One region of the Rossellomorea sp. y25 genome, then DNA from elsewhere that is predicted to be linked to it. Evidence: riboswitches for the same ligand, from Rfam matches in the RefSeq annotation. Region 1 holds a riboswitch; each other region holds the start of a gene.
What was found. Region 1 has a riboswitch for S-adenosylmethionine ahead of AAEM60_RS10675 (methionine biosynthesis PLP-dependent protein). Riboswitches for the same ligand answer to the same signal wherever they lie in the genome.
Positions count from the first base shown of each region.

Region 1 (8,163 bases):
CTTCTTCCAACTGCAATCTTGTTTCTTCATTTTGAATCTTATTCATGATGCCAAGTCCATCCATTGCATCCTTCGCATAAAGAACCAGCCCATCGTATTCCCGGCCAATTTTATTCGTAGTGAATTTTCGGGTGAGTGCCGCACCACCTACTACAAGAGGAACTGAAATATCAGACTGTTTTAAATCTTGAGCAGTAATGACCATTTGTTGGGCAGACTTCACAAGGAGCCCGGACAAACCTACGATATCCGGCTTTTCTTCCCGTATAACTTCTATCAGTTCCTGAGGGGTCACTTTAATGCCTAAATCAATCACTTTATATCCATTATTACTGAGAATAATATCAACGAGATTCTTACCGATATCATGAACATCCCCCTTAACCGTAGCTAAGATCACTTTGCCTTTCGAAGATGAACTTTCCGTTTGTTCCATATGTGGTTCCAAATGAGCAACGGATGCTTTCATGACTTCGGCACTCTGTAATACCTCCGCTACAATCAGCTGGTTATCATTAAATAATCTTCCGACTTCACTCATTCCGGCCATAAGGGGGCCATTGATGATATCCAGGGGAGCATCATATTTCTCCAAGGCGATATTTAAATCGGCAATCAGTCCCTCCTTCGTCCCTTCCACCACATAATGAGCCAGTCTCTCCTCTAGATTCATAGTATTGACGGGTACCTTTACTTCTTTCTTTTTCCCTCTATAAAATGCTGTAAATTCAGCCAGGGTTTCATCCGTCGTTTCAAATAAGAGTTTCTCCGCCATTCGAACTTCTTCTTCAGGAATAGAGGCAAAGCGCTCTAGTTTTTCCGTATTGACTATGGCATAATCAAGGCCCGCTTTTGTACAGTGATAAAGATACACAGCATTGAGGACTTCTCTTCCGACAGGAGGCAGTCCAAAAGAAACATTACTAACCCCTAAGATATGAGGGCATTCAGGTAAGGCTTCCTTAATCCGTCTTATCCCTTCAACGGTGGCATTGGCTGAACCGATATATTGCTGATCCCCTGTTCCCACAGGGAATACGAGAGGGTCAAAGATGATGTCTTCTGAGGCAACCCCATATTTCTCTGTTAACAGTTTATGTGAACGAAGGGCAATGTTTACCTTACGTGCGACTGATACACCCATTCCTTTTTCATCAATCGTCCCTACTACAACCGCCGCTCCGTATTCCTTCATCAGCTTTGTAATCTTCTCAAACCGCTCCTCTCCGTCTTCAAGATTAATCGAGTTAATGATTACTTTCCCTTGAGAATATTTTAAAGCGGTCTCTAGCACTTTCTCATCCGTTGAATCAATGACAAGTGGAACTTTTACTTTTTTCACAACCTCCTGGATAAATACATTCATATCATCTACTTCTTCACGATCGGGATCTGCAAGGCAGATATCGATCACCTGAGCTCCATTTTTCACTTGTGCTCTCGCAATCTCTGACGCTTCTTCTATCTTATTTTCTGCAATCAATCGTTTAAATTTACGTGAACCGATGACATTCGTCCGCTCTCCGACCAGAATCGGTCTTCTGTCTGCATCCTCATAGACGAACGCTTCAATTCCCGACACCGCATGAGGGTGAGACTCATTGGGTTTACGAGGAGGTAATCCCTTTACCACATTTGAAAGGGCACGAATATGCTCCGGTGTCGTTCCACAGCACCCTCCAACAAGATTCACCCAGCCTTTCTCAGCAAAACCTTTCATCTTTATACTGAGTGAATCAGCCGTCTCATTGTAATTTCCTTCTTCATCAGGAAGTCCTGCATTCGGATAACAGCTTACATAGGTAGTGGCTAAGCTTGATAAGGAACGGATATGGTCACGCATAAATTCAGGTCCTGTTGCGCAGTTTAGACCAACTACCAAAGGGTTTAAATGTTCAAGGGATAAATAAAATGCTTCGATGTTCTGGCCGGCGAGTGTAGTGCCCATAGGCTCAATGGTTCCGGATAACAAAATGGGGATCACTTTCCCTCTTGATTCAAAAGCAGTTCGAATTCCGAGGTTTGCTGCTTTTACATTTAACGCATCCTGACTCGTTTCAAGTAACAGGACATCGACTCCTCCATCGAGAAGACCTTCTGCTTGAACCCGGTAGTTGTCTACTAAGTCATCGAAGCTTACCCCTCCTGTAACAGATAAGGTTTTGGTAGTGGGACCGAGAGATCCTGCAACAAACCTGGGCCACTCGGAAGTTGAGACATCTTCTACTGCTTTTTTGGCGATTTCAGCTGCTACTTTATTGATTTCGTATGCTTTAGATCCTATATCATATTCGTCCAACACAATGGGGGTTGCCCCAAACGTATTCGTTTCAATCACATCAGCCCCTGCTTTCAAATATTCCAGGTGAATCTGATAGATGACCTCCGGCGCTGTTAAAACCAGATTTTCATTACATCCTTCAAGCTCTTCTCCACCAAAATCCTCTGGGGATAAATTCGCTTGTTGAAGCATCGTTCCCATTGCTCCATCGAGTACGAGTATTTTTTTCCTAAGCTGTTCTTCAAACAAAGTGATGGCCATAGGGAACCTCTCTTTCTGTGCTGGTTTTCTCTTGTATATGATGAATCAGTTCAATGCTCATATCGTACCTGACAAAAGGCGTGATAAGATAAATCCCATTAAAAAGATCTATTGCTGTATCAAGTAAGTCTTTTGCAATATCCATTCCAACTGCTCTTGCAACTACAGGATCACTTCCCGCTTCCTTCATTCTTTTTCTTGTTTCTTCTGGAACATTGATTCCCGGTACTTCATGATGGAGAAACTCAGCATTTCTCGAACTGATTAATGGCATGATTCCGATAAAGATCGGAACATCTAAATGCTTCGTAGCTTCATGTACTTGAATCAGCTGTTCTTTCCCAAAGATCGGTTGAGAAATGAAATAGTCAGCTCCGGCTTTCTTTTTCTTTTCAAGCCTTTTTACAGAAGCGTCTAAATGACGGAAATTTGGATTAAAGGCCGCTCCTACTGAAAATTGAGTACGTTCCCGGAGTGACTTACCGGAAAAGGATATCCCCTCATTGTTTTGTTTGATGAGTTCAATAAGTTCAAGGGAAGATAAATCATAAACGGATGCTGCCCCAGGAAAGTCTCCAATCTTCGCCGGGTCACCCGTAATCGCTAAAATATTGTGAATGCCCAACGTGTGCAATCCCATAAGATGGGATTGAAGTCCTATCAGGTTACGGTCCCTGCAAGTGATGTGAACTAAAGGTGTAAGATCAAATTTGGACCTGACCAGACTCCCAATGGCGTCATTACTAATACGAGGAGATGCTAACGGATTATCAGCAAGCGTGAGTGCGTCAATTCCAGCTTTCTTTAATGCCTCAGCCCCTTGGAAGAACAGCTTCGTGTCGAGATGTTTAGGTGGATCGAGTTCAACAATGAGTGTTTTCTTTTCTCTTACATGCTCATGCAGCAAGTTTCCCCTGATTGAAGGTGATGATAACTGAACAACCTTTTTTGCTTTCACCACTTTCTCTTTAACAGGCTCACGGCTTTTTAATCTGCTTGCTACAGAACGAATGTGATCAGGTGTGGTTCCACAGCAGCCTCCAATGATTCTTGCACCTTGCAGTCGCAACTCATTGCTTATATCCCCAAAGTAATCAGGCTCAGCAGAGTAATAGAATCGACCTTCTTCATAGTTTGGCAGACTGGCGTTTGGATAGACGGAAAGAAATGCCCTTTTAGGTAATGGAACTTCCTCTAATGAGTTCACCATATGAAATGGCCCCATGCGGCAATTGATACCGACAACATCGGCCCCTAATAATTCTAATTGCTGAAGTGCGTCTTTTATCTCCATTCCATTTTGAAGAACTCCTGTTTCATGTAGAGAAACTTGAGCAATGACAGGAATGTCCGTTTCACGTTTGACAATGTTTAAAACCGTGGTTAATTCCTCGAAATCATAATAGGTCTCAAGCAGGATGCCATCTACACCTTCTAATAATAAACAGTAAAGCTGTTCCCGAAAGCTTCTTTTGATTTCTTCCAGCGACACATTTTGTTTAATGCCCCTGATTCCCCCGATGGTCCCCAGAATATAGGTGTTAACACCAGCGGCTTTTCTTGCTAGACGCACTGCAGCTGTATTTATTTCCTTAACCGAATCCTCCAATCCGTATCTGGAAAGCTTTTGATAATTGGCTCCATACGTATTGGTCTGAATGATATCTGCTCCTGCATCAATATACTCCTTATGGACTTTCAACACTTCATTTGGGTGGGAAAGATTCAATTCTTCAAAGCATCTGTCCACTCCATATGAATACAACAACGTTCCAATGGCCCCATCTGCAATCAAGATTCTCTCTTTCAGTGCTTCTAGCAACGGCTTCATGACATTCCCTCCTTTTTATAAATTTATAACGTTGTTTCGGTTGGTCTTTTGTATACTATCTAAACCTTTTTGAAGATCGTTAATCAATTCATCCACGTTTTCAAGTCCTACTGATAATCGTAATAAACCATCAGTAATCCCTCTCCTTTCCCGTTCAGCTTTCGGCATAGAAGCATGTGACATCCTTGATGGATAGGATAGAATTGATTCAACAGCTCCTAAACTTACGGCGAATACGGGAATGTTTACATTTTGTATGAGTTGCTTCACTTCCTCTGCACCCTTTAACCGGAAGGAAAGAACCGCTCCAGGACCCTCTGCTTGTCGGACTTGAATTTCACGACCGGGATGATAGCTCAAGCCTGGATAATACACTTCTTCTACTTCCTTTCTCTTTTCTAAGAAGCTCGCAATCTTATAAGCCGATTCTGATGATTCCTTCAATCGTACATGCAGTGTTTTCAGCCCTCTTAAGAGCAGCCAGCAATCCTGGACACCGAGGACCGCACCGAAAGAATTCTGCAAGAAAGCAAGCTTCCTGGCAATCTCTTCATTTCCCGTTACCGCGAGCCCCGCCAAGACGTCACTATGTCCGGCAAGAAACTTAGTGGCACTGTGAAGAACAACATCAACACCTAAGCTGATCGGTCTTTGCAGCAGGGGAGTCATGAAGGTATTATCCAGAAACGTTAAACATCCATTCGCCTTGGCAAGCTTCACGACTCCTTCAATATCGGTGATGTTCAGAAGCGGATTGGAAGGTGTCTCCATATAAATCACTTTCGTATTGTGTTTAATTGAACAAGCCACTTCATGAAGATCCTTCATGTTCACAAATGAATATTCAATCCCAAATTTAGTGAGGACCTCTGTAATCATTCTGTATGTCCCACCGTACACTTCTTCTGATACTAGAACGTGGTCGCCACTCGATAATAATAAAAAGCTTGTGGAGATTGCCGCCATCCCTGATGAAAAGGCAAAGCCTCTTACTCCACCTTCCAATTCAGCTATCGTTTCTTCAACAGTTTCCCTCGTCGGATTTCCCGAACGGCTGTAGTCATATGTTCCATATTGATCAAAATCCTGTTGGTGAAAGGTTGTAGCATGATGTAACGGTGTAGAGACCGCTCCTGTTTCTTTATCAAATCCGTGAGAATGAATGAGTGACGTCTGAAGTGAAAATGGTTTTTTACTCATACGTAAGCACCTCTTTTTCCAATTGTTGAAATACATTCTCCAGGTCTTCAATCAGGTCATCAATAAATTCAATTCCTACAGAGAACCGCAGGAGCCTGTTGCAGATACCCAACCTATTTCTTTCTTCTTCGGGAATGTCTGCATGTGTTTGGGTTGCGGGGTAGGTGATAAAGCTTTCAACCCCTCCTAAACTTTCAGCAAACGTAATAACTTTTAAGTGTTTGAGAAAGGGATCCACCCATTCTTCCTTTGCGATTCGAAAGGAAAGCATGCCGCCTTTTCCCGGATATAAAACGTCCGTTACACATTCGTGCCCTTCAAGATATTTTGCTAGTTTTCTTGCGTTTTTTTCATGTTGAGCCATTCGGAGACTAAGGGTTTTCATCCCTCTTAATAAAAGCCAACAATCAAATGGTGAGAGAACCGCGCCGATGGAATTTTGAATGGTGCAGATTTTTTCCGCCAGCTCCTCTGTGTTTACAACCACAACACCTGCCAGCACGTCATTATGGCCCCCTAAGTATTTCGTGGCGCTGTGAATAACTATGTCTGCTCCTTCAGTGAGTGGCTTTTGAAGAACAGGTGTGTAGAAGGTATTATCGACAATTAAAAGCAACCCGTTACACTTTGCGATTCCAGCAACCTCAGAAATGCTTGCTTCATTCATTAATGGATTGGTTGGCGTTTCAAGAAAGATGGCCTTTGTTCTCTTAGAAATTTGTTCTTCTATGGAGCCGGCATCACTTGTATCGACGAAATGAAATTTGATACTATATTGTGCTTCATACTGTACGAATAAACGGTAGCTCCCGCCGTATAGGTCTTTCGAAACAATCAATTCATCCCCGCTGGAAAATAAGCTAAGGATTGCCTGAATCGCTGCCATCCCCGAGCTGAAGGCAAACCCTCTGTGCCCTTCTTCCAATTGAGTGAGGGTGTCTTCTAAGGTTGCGCGGGTTGGATTTCCTGTTCTTGTGTAATCATAGCCTGTCGATTGCCCAATCCCCTTATGTTCATAAGCAGTCGATAAATGAATGGGTAGGCTCACAGCACCCGTTGCAGGATCTTTCCGGTTTCCCGCCTGGACAAGCAAAGTATCAATATGTTTTTTCAATATTCTTCTCTCCTTTTCTTTCCCTGTAAACGAAAAGGGAAAAAACAAAAAAACCTTCTTAATGAAAATAAGAAGGTTTTGTACGTTCGTTCTCCCTCTTATCGTCCAAGTTGACATCAACTTGCTGGAATTAGCACCATACCTAAAACTGTGGCTGGTTGCTGAGGTGTCTTCGGGCCAGTCCCTCTACCTCTCTTGATAAGAAACTATATGATTTTGTGAAAAATAACTTTCCCATAACTTATAACAAAGAAGAACAAATGTCAATGAGAATTATGAATTATCCGAAAATGAAGCATACATAGTGACGCAACTTTTTGAGCCGTTTTTCGTCTGCTTCTATATTCTTGCAGAGGTCCGCACATTCCCTCCAATCAACTCCAGATGAATGGCTGAATTCAAAAAAATAGAGCGATTCATTTTATTTAATGAAAGATACCCATTTTCCTTTTAATTTCTTTCATAAATGGAATCGTCTTTTCTCTTGCTTTATCGGCTCCTTCTTTTAAAATGGCATCCAGCCTCTTGGGGTTGGCTATTAGTTCTTCATATTTGGATCGAGGTTCCTCGATAAATGAATTCATGACTTGGAATAGCTCTTTTTTCGCTTCTCCCCACCCTATTCCGCCTTGAAATCTCCTTCTCATTTCTTCAACTTGATCGGATGTTGCAAATTCCTTATAAAGCGAAAATATGACGGACGATTCAGGATCCTTAGGCTCCTCAGGGGGTGAAGAATCTGTTTTGATTTTATTGATTAGTTTTTGAAGCTTTTTTGATTCTTCAAATAATGGGATGGTATTGTTATAGCTTTTACTCATTTTTCGTCCATCAAGTCCCGGTAGAACAGATGTTTCTTCCTGTATCACATAATCGGGAAGAACAAATGTTTCGCCATATTGCTTATTAAAGTTTTCTGCAATGTCCCTTGCAATTTCGACATGCTGAATTTGATCTTTACCGACAGGAACCAGTTCCGTTTGGAATAGAAGGATATCCGCCGCCATCAATATCGGGTAGGTGAATAAGCCCATGTTGACCCCTGCATCTACTTCTCTGCCCCTTTTTTGATTATCTTCAACTACTGATTTATATGCATGGGCCCGGTTCATTAATCCTTTCGGTGCAAAGCAAGCGAGGATCCAGCTTAATTCAAAAATCTCAGGTACATCAGATTGACGGTAAAAAATCGCTCGATCAGGATCCAACCCTAATGCTAACCAAGCTGCCGCCACTCCATAAGATAGTTCTTTCATTTCATGCTGATCATGTATCTTCGTTAACCCATGATAATCCGCAACAAAATAAGCGGTGTTGTAGGATTGATTCTCTGCCAATCGTAATGCCGGTTTAATGGCGCCAATATAATTCCCTAAATGAATCCTGCCTGTTGGTTTGATACCAGTCAGAACTTGTTTTTTCATAACAATCCCCCCGTCTAAAATAATAAAACCAAACACAAAAAGGGCTTCTCAT
Region 1 is NZ_CP145886.1:2,145,167-2,153,329, reverse strand. Features, by position in the region: gene metH (methionine synthase) at 1-2,542, opposite strand, end outside; gene AAEM60_RS10685 (bifunctional homocysteine S-methyltransferase/methylenetetrahydrofolate reductase) at 2,523-4,373, opposite strand; gene metC (cystathionine beta-lyase) at 4,389-5,573, opposite strand; gene AAEM60_RS10675 (methionine biosynthesis PLP-dependent protein) at 5,566-6,687, opposite strand; SAM riboswitch class I at 6,783-6,892, opposite strand; gene AAEM60_RS10670 (tryptophan--tRNA ligase) at 7,113-8,111, opposite strand.

Region 2 (8,163 bases), 1.3 Mb from region 1:
AGAGTGAAGTTTGCTCCTCAAAATCAAAAAACAGAGGAGCCTCAACAAAATGGTTCAATAAAGAGTATCCACCGTTATGTCCTGGTTCTGAAACGATCGGTACGCCACTTGTTGAAATGGTATCAATATAACGATACACAGTCCTTATATTCATCTCTAGCTTTTCTGAAATTTGTTGTGCTGTCATTTTTTCACCTGAACGAAGCATCCATAGAATGGCTAACATATTGTCAATTTTAGGCATATGATTCCACCTCTATATTCATAATCATCTTAGAATACCAATTATTTCAAATATGATACTATTGAGCAATCCCCCTTTGGAGGAATAAGCATTTTATCTATATTTTTGAAATTATAAACCAAGCGTTTGGTTACTTATGTATCAGATTTTTTAGTTCTGTTAAATAGACGGAAAAATTCCCGTTAATTAGTAATTTAATAGAAAAATGGCTGAAATAGACGGAAAAATTCCGCCTATTTACTCAAAAAGTACAAAAATAGGTGATTTTTCTATTCATAAGCGGAAAACCTCCGCTTATTTCCCCCGAAAATAAGTTCCATTCACAATATAACCGGAATAACTCCGCTTATTTTACCGTCACCGATTCTCCTATAAAGGGCAAGCTCTCTCACAAAAAAGACAGCCCTCATCTGGCTGTCTTCTCATCCTTATTGACTTGTACCGAACTCTTCCCATATTTCCTCTAAAAGCCCCTTATCCGTCAGCAGTTCATACCCTGTCAGCGCAAGTGCCTTTGCTCCGATCACAAGCGCACGGTCACCCTCGGTGGATTTAGCCGCTTCCCTGAATTCGTTCGTGTGGACGACGAGGGATTCGGGGCCGATTTTGATGTAGGGGTGGATGGTCGGGACCACCCGGCTGACGTTACCGGCATCGGAGGAACCGAGTCCCTTTCGTTCTGTATCGTCGAAGGATTCCCCCAGTGACTCGATGGAGCGCTGGAATACTTGATCGAAACGGCGGTTGAGCTGAAAGTGATCGACTTCATTTTGGATTTTGATGACATTCAGTTCTGTCCCCGTGGCAAGTGCCGATCCCTCAGCGATCGCTTTCACCTTCTGCGTGACTTCATTGCACGCTTCCCTGGTGGCAGCCCGTATATAGAATCGGGCCTTTGCATAGTCAGGGACGATATTGGGTGCGTCCCCGCCGTGGGTGATGATGCCGTGGATCCTGACATCATCGGTCACGTGCTGGCGAAGGGCGTTAATGCCGTTGAACAGCTGGATCACACCATCAAGGGCATTGATGCCGTCTTCAGGGGAAGCTGCCGCATGGGCAGATCTTCCTTTGAATTCGAAATCAAGTGGATCCACCGCAAGGGTTTTCCCTGTCTGTGTTGTCCTGTTGAACGGATGGACCATCATGCAGGCATCCACTCCTTCGAACAAGCCCGCCTTAACAAAACTGCCCTTCGCACTTCCATTCGGACCGCCTTCCTCGGCAGGAGTCCCGAACACGACCACTTCCCCTCCTGTTTCATCGAGTACGGACGACAGGGCGATGGCCGCCCCGCAGCTTGCCGTCCCGATGATATTGTGACCACAGGCGTGACCGAGTCCAGGCAGGGCGTCATATTCAGCCAGGTAGCCGATGACCGGCCCTTCTTTTCCTGAATGTTTGCGTGCCACAAAGGAAGTCTCATGGCCCGCCACTCCCCGTTCAATGGAGAATCCGTTGGCTGCAAGGAGGGTGGTCAAGGTCTCTGAAGCAAAGAACTCTTCGTTACCGATTTCAGGATTGTCGTGGATCTGATGGCTGGTCGACACGAGTTTCACAGCCAGTTGATCCACTGCCGAGAGGATGTTGTTCTTACGATGGGCAATCGCTGCTGGTTGACTCATCTCTTTTCCCTCCTAATGCAATTCACTGACCGGCACGAATGTCGGGATCAGGGAATCTTTATATGTTTTCTTGATATGTTCCGCTACGTCATCTTCCTGGTAGAGATCAACAATCTTTTTATAGGTCTTATTGTCTTTATCTTTTTCCTGCGCTGCGATGATATTGATGAACGGCTTAGACTCCGCCCCTTCGATATAGATGCTGTCATCAACCGGTACGAACCCTGCTTCAACAGCCACACCATTATTGATGATCGATGCCGCCACATCCGGCAGTACCCTCGGTGTCTGGGCAGCGACGACCGGTGTGAATTCAAGGTTTTTCGGGTTTTCTTTAATCGCTTCGAGACCCTGTGACTGATCAAAACCTTCTTTCAGTTGTATCAAACCTGCTTCCTCCAATAGGAGAAGGGCACGGCCTAAGTTAGTCGCCTCTTGAGGAACGGCTACTTTACTGCCTTTCGGTAAGTCTTCTACCGATTTATATTTTTCCGAATAGATTCCCATCGGCGCGATGATCGTCGAGCCGATCGGTACAAGGTCCAGATTATGTTCTTCAACGAATGAATCAAAATACGAAATCGTCTGGAAGGCGTTCAGGTCGATATCCCCATCGGCCAGCGCCTGGTTCGGTCTCACGTAATCGGCAAACTCCACAATCTCGATTTCAATCCCTTCCTTCGCTGCTTTCTCCTTCATATACTCCCAAATCGGCACCCCAGATCCATTCACTCCGACTTTAACGACTTCTTTTTCACCTGAGCCGGATGCACTGTCTCCCGAGCAGCCGCTCAATATAAGGGTGATTAATAGAATGGCGATACTTGCCAGGCTGATTGATTTTTTCATATTCCTCTCTCCTAACGTCTCCTGATGATTTTTGATAATGTATTCCCTGCTGTCTGCAGTCCCTGCACCATCACGATTAAAATGATGACGGTCACGATCATGACGGATGTTTCAAATCGCTGATATCCGTAAGCAATGGCGAGGTCCCCGAGTCCACCGCCTCCGACTGCCCCGGCCATGGCCGATGCTCCGACGAGTCCGATGGTCGCGATCGTAATATTCAGGACCAGTGTACTCAGTGCTTCCGGAATGAGGATCCCGAAGATGATCTGCCACGGCCCTGCCCCCATGGACTCCGCCGCTTCAATGACACCCGGTTCCACTTCAAGGAGCGAGCTCTCTACCAGTCTTGCAATATACGGTGCTGCAAATACGACAAGAGGTACCACGGCTGCCGCCGTTCCGATCGATGTGCCCACTACCAATCTTGTAAAGGGGATGATGGCCACCATCAAGATGATGAACGGAATCGAACGGAACACGTTGATGATGCTGCTCAATATGGAAAAGACGATTTTATTTTCAAGTAAGTGCCCCTTCCTCGTGACCACAACGATGATGCCGAGGGGAAGCCCGATCAACGTGGCAAACAGGAGGGAGAATGACACCATCGCCACGGTATCCCATGTCGCTTCAATAATTCTTGGCCAGAATAATTCCCAGTTAACTTGCACGCTTCTCCACCTCGCTTACGAATAATCTGTTCTTCCAATAATCCAGGATCTCTTCCGTCTCTTTCTTGCTGCCAATGATCTGTACGATGAGATTCCCGAACGGCTTACCTTGGAGTTCCGTGATCTGGCCGAATAACACATTGATGTGGGCATCGAATTTCTTTGCCGTTTCGGAAAGGATCGGCGTGCCCGTCGAATCACCCTTGAAAATGAGGCGGCAGATGCGCCCTTCTTTGCTGTCATTCAATTTGTCGAGAACCGATGCCGGCAGCTGATCATTCATGACACTCTTCACAAAGTTTTTCGTCGTCGGGGTCTGCGGGTTGGAGAAGATATCGAAGACGCTTCCCTCTTCAACGATTTCTCCATTTTCCATGACAGCGACCTTATCACAGATTTCCGGATGACCCCCATTTCGTGGGTGATCATCACAATCGTAATGCCATACTCCGCGTTGATTCTCTTTAATAAGTTCAGAATCGATTCCGTCGTCTGAGGATCAAGTGCGGATGTGGCTTCATCGCAGAGCAGAATCGAAGGCGATGTCGCCAGGGCCCTTGCTATTCCCACCCTTTGCTTCTGCCCTCCTGACAGTTGATCCGGATAATGCTTCGCTTTATCTTCAAGTCCGACAAACGCGAGCAATTCCTTTACTCTCTCGCTGATCTTTTCTTTTGGCCATTTTGCAAGTTTCAGAGGATAGGCGATATTCCCTGCCACCGTCCGGGATTGAAACAGATTGAAATGCTGAAAGATCATCCCGATGCGGTGCCGCTCCTTCCTCAGATCGACTGCCGACTGATCTTTCAGGCTGCGCCTCTCTATGAAAATATCACCCAATGATGGTTTCTCTAAAAAATTGAGACAGCGGACAAGCGTGCTTTTTCCCGCCCCGCTGAATCCGATCACACCATAAATCTCTCCCTTCTTCACTTCGAAGGAAACATTTTTTAAAGCGGTGAATGGGCCATTCTTCGTCTCGAATACTTTCGTAACATTCTGAACTCTGATCATATAAGACTTGCTCCTTTCGCTATGTATACTTCTTGTTGACGATCATGGCTCAAATAAAAAAGTGCCCCCCTTCATAAGAAGAGAGGCACAAAAATATGTATATGTCCCGCTCTTCTCATCTTTCAAGTCACATGACTTGATGGAATTGGCACGGTATTCATAAGAACCCGTTGCCGAGGTATCACAGGGCCAGTCCCTCCACCTCTCTGGATAAGAAGATATGCTTTATTAAGTTAAAGTTATGATGCGTTTTAGCATTAGGGTAATGGTAAATGATTATAATTGGTTTGTCAATCCGGTTTTTGAATTAATTGTATTATTTTGGACAAACCGGGGACGGTCCTTACTCTACTTTTTGGCTTTAAGAGAAATTGAGATTAGTCGAAAGAAGAAGATAGAATCGGAATATGTCCCCTTATTTCAACCTTTTTTAATCGTCATGGCGAATTTAAGCGGAATATTTCCGTCTATTGATTAGCTCTGATGCTTAACCGGATCTCACTACCGATAATTGTGCTAGTCATCTTTTAACAGGCAGTCTAATATATTCACCTATAAAGGTACGACCCACACTCTCTAAAGGAGCGACCAATATATCGTCAATTCTCAGATCATCGCCTCCATTAAAGAAGAATCCCCAAACAACTATGCTATACTAAAAGAAAAAACAATATTCAGATTATTAAAAGGGGCCAATTCCATGAAACCTAACATTATCGACATCGTCCAATCCCAGGTCATCGCTTCCATCAAGGAAGAAAAGGACCTCGACAAAGCCATACAGTCAAACGCCAACATCGTGTTCATCCTAACCGGCAGTTTGATTACAATGGAAGGGTATTTAAAAAAGCTGAAGGAAGCCGGTAAAACCACGTTCATACATATTGATTTCATCGATGGGCTGTCCAACACGAAAAGTGCCATTAAATACATAGCAGAAATCTGGAAGCCCGCTGGCATCATCACAACGAGGAGCAACCTGATCAAATATGCAAAGGAAGAAGGATTGATGACGATCCAGCGCCTTTTTCTTATCGACCGCAATGCCCTTGACAAAGGAATTGATATCGCACAGAACTGCAAGCCGGATGCGATTGAAGTCCTTCCTGGTCTCATGCCGTCCATCATTGACAAACTGACGGCCATGACTACGCTGCCCATCATCGCTGGTGGCCTGATCAGTAATAAGGAAGATATTCTGAATGGACTAAGAGCCGGTGCCCTCGCCATTTCTTCAGGTGATCCGAAGCTCTGGAATCTGGATTTTTAACCAAAAAAAGAGCTCAACCACTGGGAGTTGAGCTCACTCTTTATTTACGTGCCAACCTTTTCTTCTTCCTCCTCTGTCTTACTTTTTTTCCGTGTCCATGGAAGAGGAAATGACGTGATTTCATGCTCTTCAAAGAAGTTTCCTATTTTCGTAATGATGAAGGTTACAAATGTTGCGAAGATGACAATGGAATAAAACCCGGCTCCGATACCAATCCCGATTCCCCCAACGTAGAAAATCATCGCAGCTGACGTCAGTCCTTTCACCCGCAATCCATCTTTCAGGATCACGCCCGCTCCAAGGAAACCGAGTCCCGATACGATCTGCGCCGCCAGACGAAACGGGTCCATCACTTTTCCGCTGTCCGGTTGACTGAGCATATTCGCCCCTTCGATGGAGACGATCGTGATCAATGTACAGGCCACCGATACATACGTATATGTTTTTAACCCGGCTGGTTTATTTTTCGATGTCCTGTCCCATCCGATGATGAACCCTAATACAGCACTCACCAAAATCCGGAAATAGATATCATGCTGCCAGAAAAATTCCGTTGCCTCATTCATGTAATGCGCCATGCCGCCATCCTCCTTAAATGAAAAAGAGATCGCGCCACAAAACGAATGCCTGATTTCTCCACTCCATAGTGAAAAAACCATACAGTTCGCTTCATAGGTGATCTCTTCTCCTCTTCCTACCAAGCTTCATTCCTCTTAATATTCCTTTTATCATACACCAATCAGCCAACCATTTCAATGATATATCTAAAAATTCTAAATTTTACAGAATGTGCATTGCCACTCTGAATCCCCCATTGTATGATGGAGTTAGTAAGATTATATAGCGGGTAGAGATGAGGAGAACCCTGTGTCAATTCGTGTGTACGATAATCGTGCACTCCATTGCCATGGGGTTCTTTTCATTTATACATAAATACCATTTAAAAGGAGGAAATGAAGTTGAAAAACAGATCTATCACCCGTATAGCCGTCCTTCTTGCTTTAGGAATCGCAGGACTCTTATTGCTTCATGCTCACAGCGCAAACGCGAAAGAAACCAATCCGCCTCTTGTCATCACGGAAATCGTCACCAAATCCGCAGGCACCGGTCAGCCCTTTGAGTACGTCGAAATCTATAACACCACCTCAGAAGCAATCAATCTACAAGATTATGAGCTCCAATACTTCACTAGTAACTTCTCAAGCCCCGCTAACCGATGGCCCATCGACGACAAAATCATCCAGCCGAAAGAATCCCTGGTCCTCTGGTTAAAGAAATTCGCTTATCCTGATGTACCGCTGTGGGACTTCAACTCCAACTATGACATGTATCTCACTCCCGATGACGTATACGAAATCAAGCTGACGACATCCGGTCAGGGTTTGCATGACAGCAGCCTTCGCCAGGTAGGGATTGCGGATGCGGAGGACAATATTCTCAGTACAGCGCTCATTAATGATGGGGTAGTTGATGGCATCACTAACCGAAGTATCATTTACAAGGCCACTATCTCAGCTGCAATGGAGAAGCTCGGAAACGATGAAGAACCGACTCCTGCCAGCCTGTTGAGTGAACAAGTGACTGGTCCTGCGACACCAACCAACCTGACTGCAACACCCGCCAACCAATCAATCACCCTTGAGTGGGAAGCTTCAGAAGGTGCAGTCTCCTATACGATCTACCACCCTGATGGAACGACCACTTCAACGGACACGACCACTTCAATCATGGATGGATTGGAAAATGGTCAGGCATACACATTCCGGGTGACGGCTGTCGACCCGGAAGGAAACGAATCCCCGGCCACAAAAGAAGTCCGGGCTGTCCCACAGGAGGTCGTGGACAGTGAAGCCCCTGCTACCCCAACCGGACTGAAAGCAACTCCAGGCAGTGATCATGTCAAGTTATTGTGGAACGCCAATACAGAACGTGATCTTGCAGGTTACCGCGTCTACATTAATGGAACATTTTACGGTACAGTCGCCCCTGACATGAAGAGCTTGATTATCTCCCCTCTGGAATTGAACAGGGAGTACTCTTTCGAGGTAACGGCACTCGATCAAGTCGGAAACGAATCGGAAGCTACAGCACCACTCGTCACAGGACCGACAGAAAACGTACCGACACCCAACCTACTGATCACCGAATTGATTCCGAACACCGATAACTATGCAGGCTATGATGCCTTCGAATATTTTGAGCTTTATAACAACAGCCCGGACCCAATCGACCTGAAAGGGTACCGATTCGCTTCCTATAACTGGGATGAAGAAATCGGGGACACTCACATACTAAAGCCTTGGGATACAGTGGTGATTTGGACTAGAAATACAGCCATCAACCCTATTTCCCAGGAAGCATTCAATTATAACTATTTCTATTCGTACAGTAGCAAATATCTTCAAGAAGAGGATACGATCGTCCTCGGGGATATCGCCGGCCTGGTCAACGGCGGCAATACACTGACCGTTTATGACCCTGATGGAC
Region 2 is NZ_CP145886.1:3,482,812-3,490,974, forward strand. Features, by position in the region: partial or broken gene AAEM60_RS17640 (WYL domain-containing protein) at 1-244, opposite strand, end outside; gene AAEM60_RS17645 (M20 family metallopeptidase) at 673-1,869, opposite strand; gene AAEM60_RS17650 (MetQ/NlpA family ABC transporter substrate-binding protein) at 1,882-2,718, opposite strand; gene AAEM60_RS17655 (methionine ABC transporter permease) at 2,730-3,392, opposite strand; partial or broken gene AAEM60_RS17660 (methionine ABC transporter ATP-binding protein) at 3,382-4,406, opposite strand; SAM riboswitch class I at 4,519-4,623, opposite strand; gene AAEM60_RS17665 (glycerol-3-phosphate responsive antiterminator) at 5,107-5,676, shown strand; gene AAEM60_RS17670 (MgtC/SapB family protein) at 5,721-6,242, opposite strand; gene AAEM60_RS17675 (lamin tail domain-containing protein) at 6,636-8,163, shown strand, end outside.
Region 2: it holds a riboswitch for S-adenosylmethionine, as region 1 does, so the genes downstream of both, AAEM60_RS17660 (methionine ABC transporter ATP-binding protein) here and AAEM60_RS10675 (methionine biosynthesis PLP-dependent protein) in region 1, are expected to answer to the same signal.

Region 3 (8,163 bases), 1.7 Mb from region 1:
CAACCTTCAGATCAAATGTAAAAAAGATAGCCGGCACACCATGAATCAGTCAGGTGCGCCGGCTATCTTTTTTTCTAATTTTAAAAGCCACAATCATTTTCGGAAAATAGCATAAAAAATGTGCAAGCAATCGGGAAAATAGAATAGACTAAAAGACCTAAACTATTTTTATCCAAAAAGCCAGATAATTGAAAGTTTTTCAAATATATAAGATTTATTGCCGATATTTCTTTGTAATTTCCTTTTAATAGTCAATAAAGTAGGGGTGTAAGTAAAAAGAAGCGGGTAAATAGTTTTATTTGAGACTTTAGGAAACCTGCTGAAAACCCCAATTTTTTCATGATCACTTATTAGTATAATAGGAGTATAACCTATATTGAAATAAAAAATTTGGATGTACTGAATTAACGTATACTACGTCACCCTGGAGGTTAAATCATGCACATTGGGACATTTATTAAATATTATCGAATCTTTAAGGGGATGACCCAGAAACAGGTAGGGGATGGAATTTGTACACCTGGCCATATCAGTAAAATTGAAAGCGGACACTTGCAGATTACGAAAGATAAAATCGAATTGTTCAATCAAAGGCTAAATATGAACGTGGAGAAAGAGTTAAAGGCGTATAAAAAATTACGTTTAGATTTGGAATTGTGGCATGATGTCATGATTAAGCAAGTAAATGGAAAGATTGAATTATTGAAGGAGACCATTGAACAAAATCCATTAATCAAAATTGAAACCCTTAATGGCACCTTTAAGCTACTGAAAGCAAGGTACTTTATTATGAAAGGGGAGGTTAAAGAAGCTGCATTCTATTTAAGTCAGTTTTCTAATAAACGTCTGTCCTTCCATATGTTCGATTATGATTTTCAGTTATATTATCATATAAAAGGCATGTATGAGCTTGCAAAAGGAAATCCGCAAACAGCCATAACGTATTTGGAGAAAATAGATCGGGATATTTATTCCAATCCTGAAGCCTATTATCACATGTCAGTTGGCTATCAAGATCTTGGGCAACTTGACAAATCCCTACGATATAGTCAGCTGGCTCTGAACTATTTCAAGGAAACGTTTAATTTTACAAGGTGCGTAGATGCTGCTACGATTCAGTTGGTAGCGGAAGGCAGAAGCGAAGGAGCGAGTCTGGCGTCGTTAGTAGAGAAATATGACGAGTTGATCCAACATTGTGATAATCTCCATGATCATAAAAGAAAAGCCGTTCTTCATCTGAATTTAGGGAATCTTTATCGAGACGTAATGGAGGATAGAAAGGCGAGAGATGCATTTCAAATGGCATATGGATTATTAAAGCATGAGTCTGATAGAGATATATATTTAAACAGCCTCTTTGGTTATATTGATAGTTCCATGAATGTAGACGATTCAGCAAATAATGAAAAATATGCAAGTTTAATAGAAGAAGGACAGGCATCTGTGACAGATATGAAAAATCCCCAAATGGAAACTTTTTTTACGATGCTTGAGATCAGGGTCCAAGAGGGAGAAGAAGCATATTATCAATATATAGAGAATGTCATCATCCCTCTATTGAAGGAAGAAGGGCAATACGCTAAGTGCAACTATTACATTCAAAAGCTCTACAATCATAATCGAATGGATGGTAGAGAGGCAAAAGGAAAAGAATGCGTTTTAAGCTGACGGTAATATGATTAGAAATGACACAGAAAGGAGAGATTTGATGGAAAACCCGGATCGATTAATTTCATCATTTGATGAGGTGACATTAAGTGATTATAAAATGCCCATCATCTGTATTTATTCCAGTCCCAAAGATTATCAAGGCATGTTTGTAGCAAGGCTATTCGATGTCAATCAGCCCACTCATTATATTTTGATGAGACCTACATTAGAAGCAATCAGAAGTGAAATTCCAGAACGTTTCTCGCTAGTACCGAAAGCACAAGGGGAAGATTCCAGTATCGTCGAAACATGGATTTAATTCCTGGTAAAAAAGCTTCATCTCTTTTATGAGATGAAGCTTTTTACGTGTTTTTATTAGCAGAAGGATAGAATTTACTTTCGATTTTCTTATATTCTCTAAGGTTTTCAGTTAGACGTGCCAGCTTATGAACTTCCTGCAGAAGAAAGGTTTTATCTAATTCGTAAATGACCTCCCTTTCAATATGATCAATGGTATTACAGGCGAATTCCCATATGGCTTTGTGCTTAGAGGGGTCAATGGACTCTGCAATAAGAGCGAGTGCCCGAACGATGTCAGTAATGATGAGATGATTTTCTTTTGCATAATGCCTGATATAGCCAAATCCCCGATATAGATAGTATTCAAATGCTTCTGTCTGGAGAATGACTCGTATTTTTCCTTCTTGATCGATTAAATACGGGGTGAAGGATAGGTGATCTTCAACTGTTATCATCAGATCGGCCATTTGATCAATCGTATTGGAGGCTGTTTTAGGATCATCATTTCCAAGGGATTTGATTGCTACTTCTGCAAGCTTATGAATTCCCATTTGCAGGTCTTGAATTTCCGTCTCCTTATGGCCCATTTCGATAAAGTCGAGATAGTGATTAGTAGAAATATCCTTGGTTTCAGGTCCCCAAATGCTCACCAATTCATTCCCCGCCAAAACATAATCCCCGACTTTATAGTGGAGCTGTATGACAAGTTGATCATTTTTTGCCGCTTCAATCATTCCATGAAAATCAATCAACTGTATATATCCCGACTCTCTTGACTTCACATGAATGATATTCTCCTTATAGTGCTCCATTATATCGCCGGTGTTTCTAGTTCGGTGGGCTTCTAGGTCATGTTTCAGCGTTTGATTGATCATCACCTCAGAAACCTGCTTCATATTGTACGTAATATTGTGCACCTGCATCCAAGTAGAGGCATGGTTAATGAAGAATATAAAAGTGACTGCAGTAAGGAATGCAAGTCCAATCGTCATGATCGGGGCAGCAACAAACAGTTCTTCCTTTGAATTTCCGATAAATAGAAAGAGGAGCAATACATATACAAAACTGCCATTGAAAATTCCAAGGGCATGCTGCGTTTGTTTGTCCGAAATGAAATCCAGGAGCATCCTCGGTGAAAATTGACCACTGAACATCGTTAGTACAACAAGCAGCGAATTCAGGGTGAAAGCACTGAGTGTGAGAATGCCCCCGATGAGTGTACTGACAAGCATGCGTGTAACAGATGCATCCATACTTAATAAATCAAATGTATACTGAGAGATGTCAGCATATAAATCTAAATAGAGGGTGAGTGCTACAAGGAGTATGGAAAAACAAATATAAAAGAATGGCATATACCAAATGGTCAGTCGGATCTCTCGCATTCGTTGCCGTTTTGACATGAGCAGATATTTTCTGATGGATAAGGGAAGCAGTTTTTTCAGCATAATAGATTCGGTTCCTTTCAAATCAAGGGATATGGATTAGTTTTCCCTGCCAGATCATGTTAAAACGTCTCTCTGCAAATTAGATTTATAGGCTTCTAGATGGAGTCGAATCTTAAGTAAACCAATAGGAATTACCCTACCTATTGACATTAGAAAGAATTTTTGAAAAATACCAAAAATGGTATTGACGAAGGAATGAATCCCCTATATAATCCAATTCATACTCAAATAGCAAGTAATACCAAAACGAAACGATATATCTCTTATCAAGAGCGGCGGAGGGATAGGCCCGATGAAGCCCGGCAACCTACAGGATCAGACTGTAAAGGTGCCAATTCCTACAGATCTATACGGATCTGGAAGATAAGGGGAGGAGCATGATTATTTAGCCCTCTTCTTAAAAAGAAGAGGGCTTTTCTGTATACCCTCTTTCTTTCCCACATTGCTCTCTTCGACTCTCAGGGTGGATCTTCAAAGGAATGAATCAAGCAAGTGAAAAATTGAAAAAAAGATACTTAGGAGGCTGAAGCATGTCAACGATAAATGTGGCACTTCTGGGGTTTGGAACAGTCGGGCAAGGAGTCTGTGAAGCCATTGATACCCATCAGGAAAGAATAAGGGAAGTCCTCGGTAAAGAGGTAAAGGTAAGGGCCATCCTTATTAAGGATCCTGTTAAACAACGAAACATTGATTCGTCAATTAAGGTCACAACGGATTTTCAAGAAATTCTGGATATCCCGGATCTTCATGTGATCTTTGAAGCAATCGTAGGTGAAGAACCGGGTCATACGTATTTAACCAAAGCCATCGAGAAAGGAATTCATATTGTCACAGCAAATAAAGCCATGTTTGCTAAATATGGTCCGGATCTATTGGAAAAGGCGAGAAATAATGGGGTAACCATAGGTTTCGAAGCGACGACAGCGGGGGGGATTCCCGTGATCGGCAGTATCAGGCAGCTTCTTAAGGTGAATGAGATTGAACGGGTTCAAGGAATTCTGAATGGGACGTCCAATTTCATCTTATCGCAAATGAGAAAACGTGGAATCTCCTTTGAGACAGCGTTAAAGCAATCCCAGGAGAAGGGGTATGCTGAAGCTGATCCGACCAGTGATATTGAAGGCTATGATGCTTTCTATAAACTTCTCATTTTAAGTCAAACGGCATTTGGCAGGCAGCCGGACTGGAAGGATATCAGACGAAAAGGAATATCACACCTGACTGCAGAATGGCTTCAAGCAGCGGAATCATTTCGATTGCGATTTAAGCATGTAGGTTCCCTTGAACGGGATTCTTCAAATCATATCACGGGTGAAGTCGAACCAATCCTTGTCCATGACACCCATCCGTTTTACGGTGTGGAGGATGTGGAAAATGCCATCTCGCTAAAGGGCAGCCTTGTAGGCAGGATCACCCTGCTGGGTCCCGGGGCCGGTAAATTACCTACCGGAAGCGCCATGGTAGAGGATTTTCTTTCATTGATAGAACGGAAGTATACGGACTCTGCCCAAAGCACAGTGAGCACCGGGGAAGTTCATCAAGAGAGCAGCCACCAATGGGTTCTGAGGATCCGTGAAAATGAAGATTATCAAAGCTGGATCCCATCGTTTACATTAAAGGATCGCATTCAGCTGGACGATTACTTGTATGTTTTTGTTGAAGGTAGCAAAGACACACTTCAAACTCTTCTAAGGACACATGACGATATTCAAGCCGTTTCTATTCTAAAAGAAATTCCGTTGGAAAATGAGGTGAAAACTGGCGTCGCCGTTTCATAAAAAAAGTATTAACCAAGTATCATATCGATCGTTGTTTAAAGGAAATGTTTATCACGATGTTGATTGGAGCGGCAGATGCTTGACTCCCGAGGGAAGCGAGCACCAGGAGCGGAAAGCAGCCATTAGTGAAAAATAGCTTCAAAAAAAGGTCTGATAGAAAGTAGGGGGATCACTTGAGTATTATTGTTCAAAAGTTTGGTGGAACCTCTGTTGGTTCTACAGATCGAATCAAACGGATGGTCTTCAATGTCTTGAAAGAAAAAGAAAAGGGGCATGACGTTGTCGTAGTGGTTTCAGCTATGAATAAAACGACTGATACCCTCGTGAAATTGGCAGGGGAACTTTCCACAGAGCCAAGCAAGAGAGAAATGGATATGCTCTTAAGCACTGGGGAGCAGGTGACGATTGCCCTTTTGACGATGGCCCTCGAACATCAAGGAGTAGAAGCAGTGTCCCTGACAGGCAGGCAGGCGGGGATCCGAACCGACGGAGTATTCGGAAATGCGAAGATTACCTCAATCGATACGCATCGGATCAAAACGGAGTTATCAGACGGACGAATCGTCGTAGTAGCCGGCTTTCAAGGGATTACGAAAGGAGGAGAGGTGACCACATTAGGGAGGGGCGGTTCGGATACGACGGCAGCTGCTCTTGCATCGGCGTTAAAAGCCGTCAGATGTGATATCTATACAGATGTGGATGGTGTGTATACATCGGATCCCCGGGTCGTTCCCCTGGCATCGAAAATTGATACCCTCTCCTATGAGGAGATGCTGCGCTTAGCCACCATGGGAGCGGGTGTCCTGCATCCAAGAGCCATCAAACATGCGAGGGAACATCACGTGCCGCTTGTTGTTTGTTCCAGTTTGAATGAGGGGCGTGGAACCTTGATCAGTGGGAAAACTCATAGAAATGCTTCAATAGTCGGAGTGGCCCATCAGGAAGACATCTCTGTTCTCACAATATTTGATTGCCAGGGAGGAGAGTCATTGATTCTTTATGATCTCGATTCACACCATATCGAGACAGAAATAGTAAAGTACGGGGAAAACCTTGTCCTCATCGTTAAAGAACAGGATTTTCAAGCAGTAAAGAGAATCGTCGAACAATATAATCAGGCCTACTCCCATATAGAACAAAGAGAAGATCTATCTAAAGTATCTGTGATTGGACGCATCAACTCATCCCATGAGGTGAAAGAGAAGGTTACCAACGTTTTTCATGACTACCATATTTCAAAGGTGTCTATATGGGAATCTTCAGTAGGATTAAGTGCTCTTGTGGAAAAAAGGGATGTGGAAAAGGCGGCCAGAGTCCTTCATATGCACTTTGGACTGGATTATATAGAAACAAAGAGAGCTGTCTTATAAAGGAAAGAGTGGTGATGCCATCTGACTGTCACCACTTCCCAAATGGAGAAGTGTATAGGCATCCCTATACACTTCTTCTATGGACTGATCAACACAGGTGTACCGATCGGAATGAGGCCTGCCAACTCCTCAACGTCTTTATTATACATGCGTATACACCCTCTGGACACGGCATTCCCAATGGAACTGGGGTCATTTGTTCCATGGATCCCATAACTCTCTTTTGATAAACTCATCCACATCGTTCCAAAGGGGCCACCGGGATTCGGTGCTTTATTAATGATGATGAATTCCCCAATTGGGGTTTCGAAGAGTACTCTACCCACTGCAATGGGGTACTGCTTGATTTGGATGCCGTCTTTGAATAAACGCAGCCAGCGGTTGTTAACAGAGACTTGAATACGGTAGGGATTCGCAGTAGCGTCAGGAATCCCCGGTATGGTGATCGTTTGTCCGGGATAAATATTATCTGGGTCAATACCTGGGTTAGCATTAAGGATGACGGCCAAGGGAGTCCGGTAGTCCCTTGATATCTGACTAAGTGTTTCTCCTGTCTTTACTGTGTGTACCAACTCAAACACCTCCCAATTTCACTTTCTTTCTTAGTCTATGTACATGTGAAAAAGTCGGTTCATCAGACGAGCCGGGACATAAAAAAGCCTGCATCCAAAGAAGGCGCAGGCGTAAATAGCAGCTTATTGAGGGGGGGTCTGCTGTGGAACTGTCGTATAGCTTTGCAGCATAAGCGTCATATCCTGTTCATTTAGCTGAGGAACCTGATAATAGCCATGCTTGTTTTGATAGAGGAAAATCTCATAACTCATTTCAATGAAGTTCGGTACACTGTCTGCCACAACGCGGCGTAATACGGGATTTGTCATTTCAAGAGCCGTCATGGCAAGCAGGGTGGCCAGAGATTTCGTTTGTCCAAGCATATAAGCAGACAAGCCTTTATCTGAAAGCTCATTGACGGATTGGTTTGGTTTTTTGGGTGTTCCTGGTTTTACCCCATAAGTAGTGGCGTGGGATTGGGTCATTTTGTATTGTTGGGTTGGTACAGCAGGGTCATGCCCTGTAGAAAAGCTTCCCACAATCGTATTATACATAGTCGTCACGAAAGTTGACTGCCTCTTTAGAATATCCTTAAGTTCAGGATCCTGGATGTGTTGATCATACATTTGATACTGATCCAGCATGCTGATGATCCCGGCAATAATTTCGTGGGCATCAAATAGTTCATGGCCACCATGATCTTTACTTTGGTTATTCATCATATTGGGTGGCATTTGAGTTCCAGGTTGAGGCGGCATATTAGGTTGATTTTGCATGAGTGTTTTCCTCCTATTTAAGTGACATCGTTGATTAGAATAACCACATATTTGTCAATTATGTATTTCTTCACCCCAGAATGGTTTAATACTCACCGGCCTGTCCGAATACAATAGGAAGAAGTCATTTTGAAGGTGGTCTTAGAATGAGTATATTTCTGAGTTATATCGTTTTGGGATTATCTCTGTCTGCACCCATGGGACCGATTAATGCCGCTCAATTGGACAAGGGGATTCGCTTCGGGTTCTTCCACGCCTGGCTTGTGGGAGTAGGCGGCATGGTGGCGGA
Region 3 is NZ_CP145886.1:3,884,934-3,893,096, reverse strand. Features, by position in the region: gene AAEM60_RS19715 (protease inhibitor I9 family protein) at 1-21, shown strand, start outside; gene AAEM60_RS19710 (helix-turn-helix transcriptional regulator) at 439-1,668, shown strand; gene AAEM60_RS19705 (hypothetical protein) at 1,709-1,969, shown strand; gene AAEM60_RS19700 (DUF2254 domain-containing protein) at 2,013-3,398, opposite strand; SAM riboswitch class I at 3,659-3,768, shown strand; gene AAEM60_RS19695 (homoserine dehydrogenase) at 3,929-5,176, shown strand; gene AAEM60_RS19690 (aspartate kinase) at 5,350-6,546, shown strand; gene AAEM60_RS19685 (L,D-transpeptidase family protein) at 6,624-7,118, opposite strand; gene AAEM60_RS19680 (spore coat protein) at 7,242-7,874, opposite strand; gene AAEM60_RS19675 (LysE family transporter) at 8,021-8,163, shown strand, end outside.
Region 3: it holds a riboswitch for S-adenosylmethionine, as region 1 does, so the genes downstream of both, AAEM60_RS19695 (homoserine dehydrogenase) here and AAEM60_RS10675 (methionine biosynthesis PLP-dependent protein) in region 1, are expected to answer to the same signal.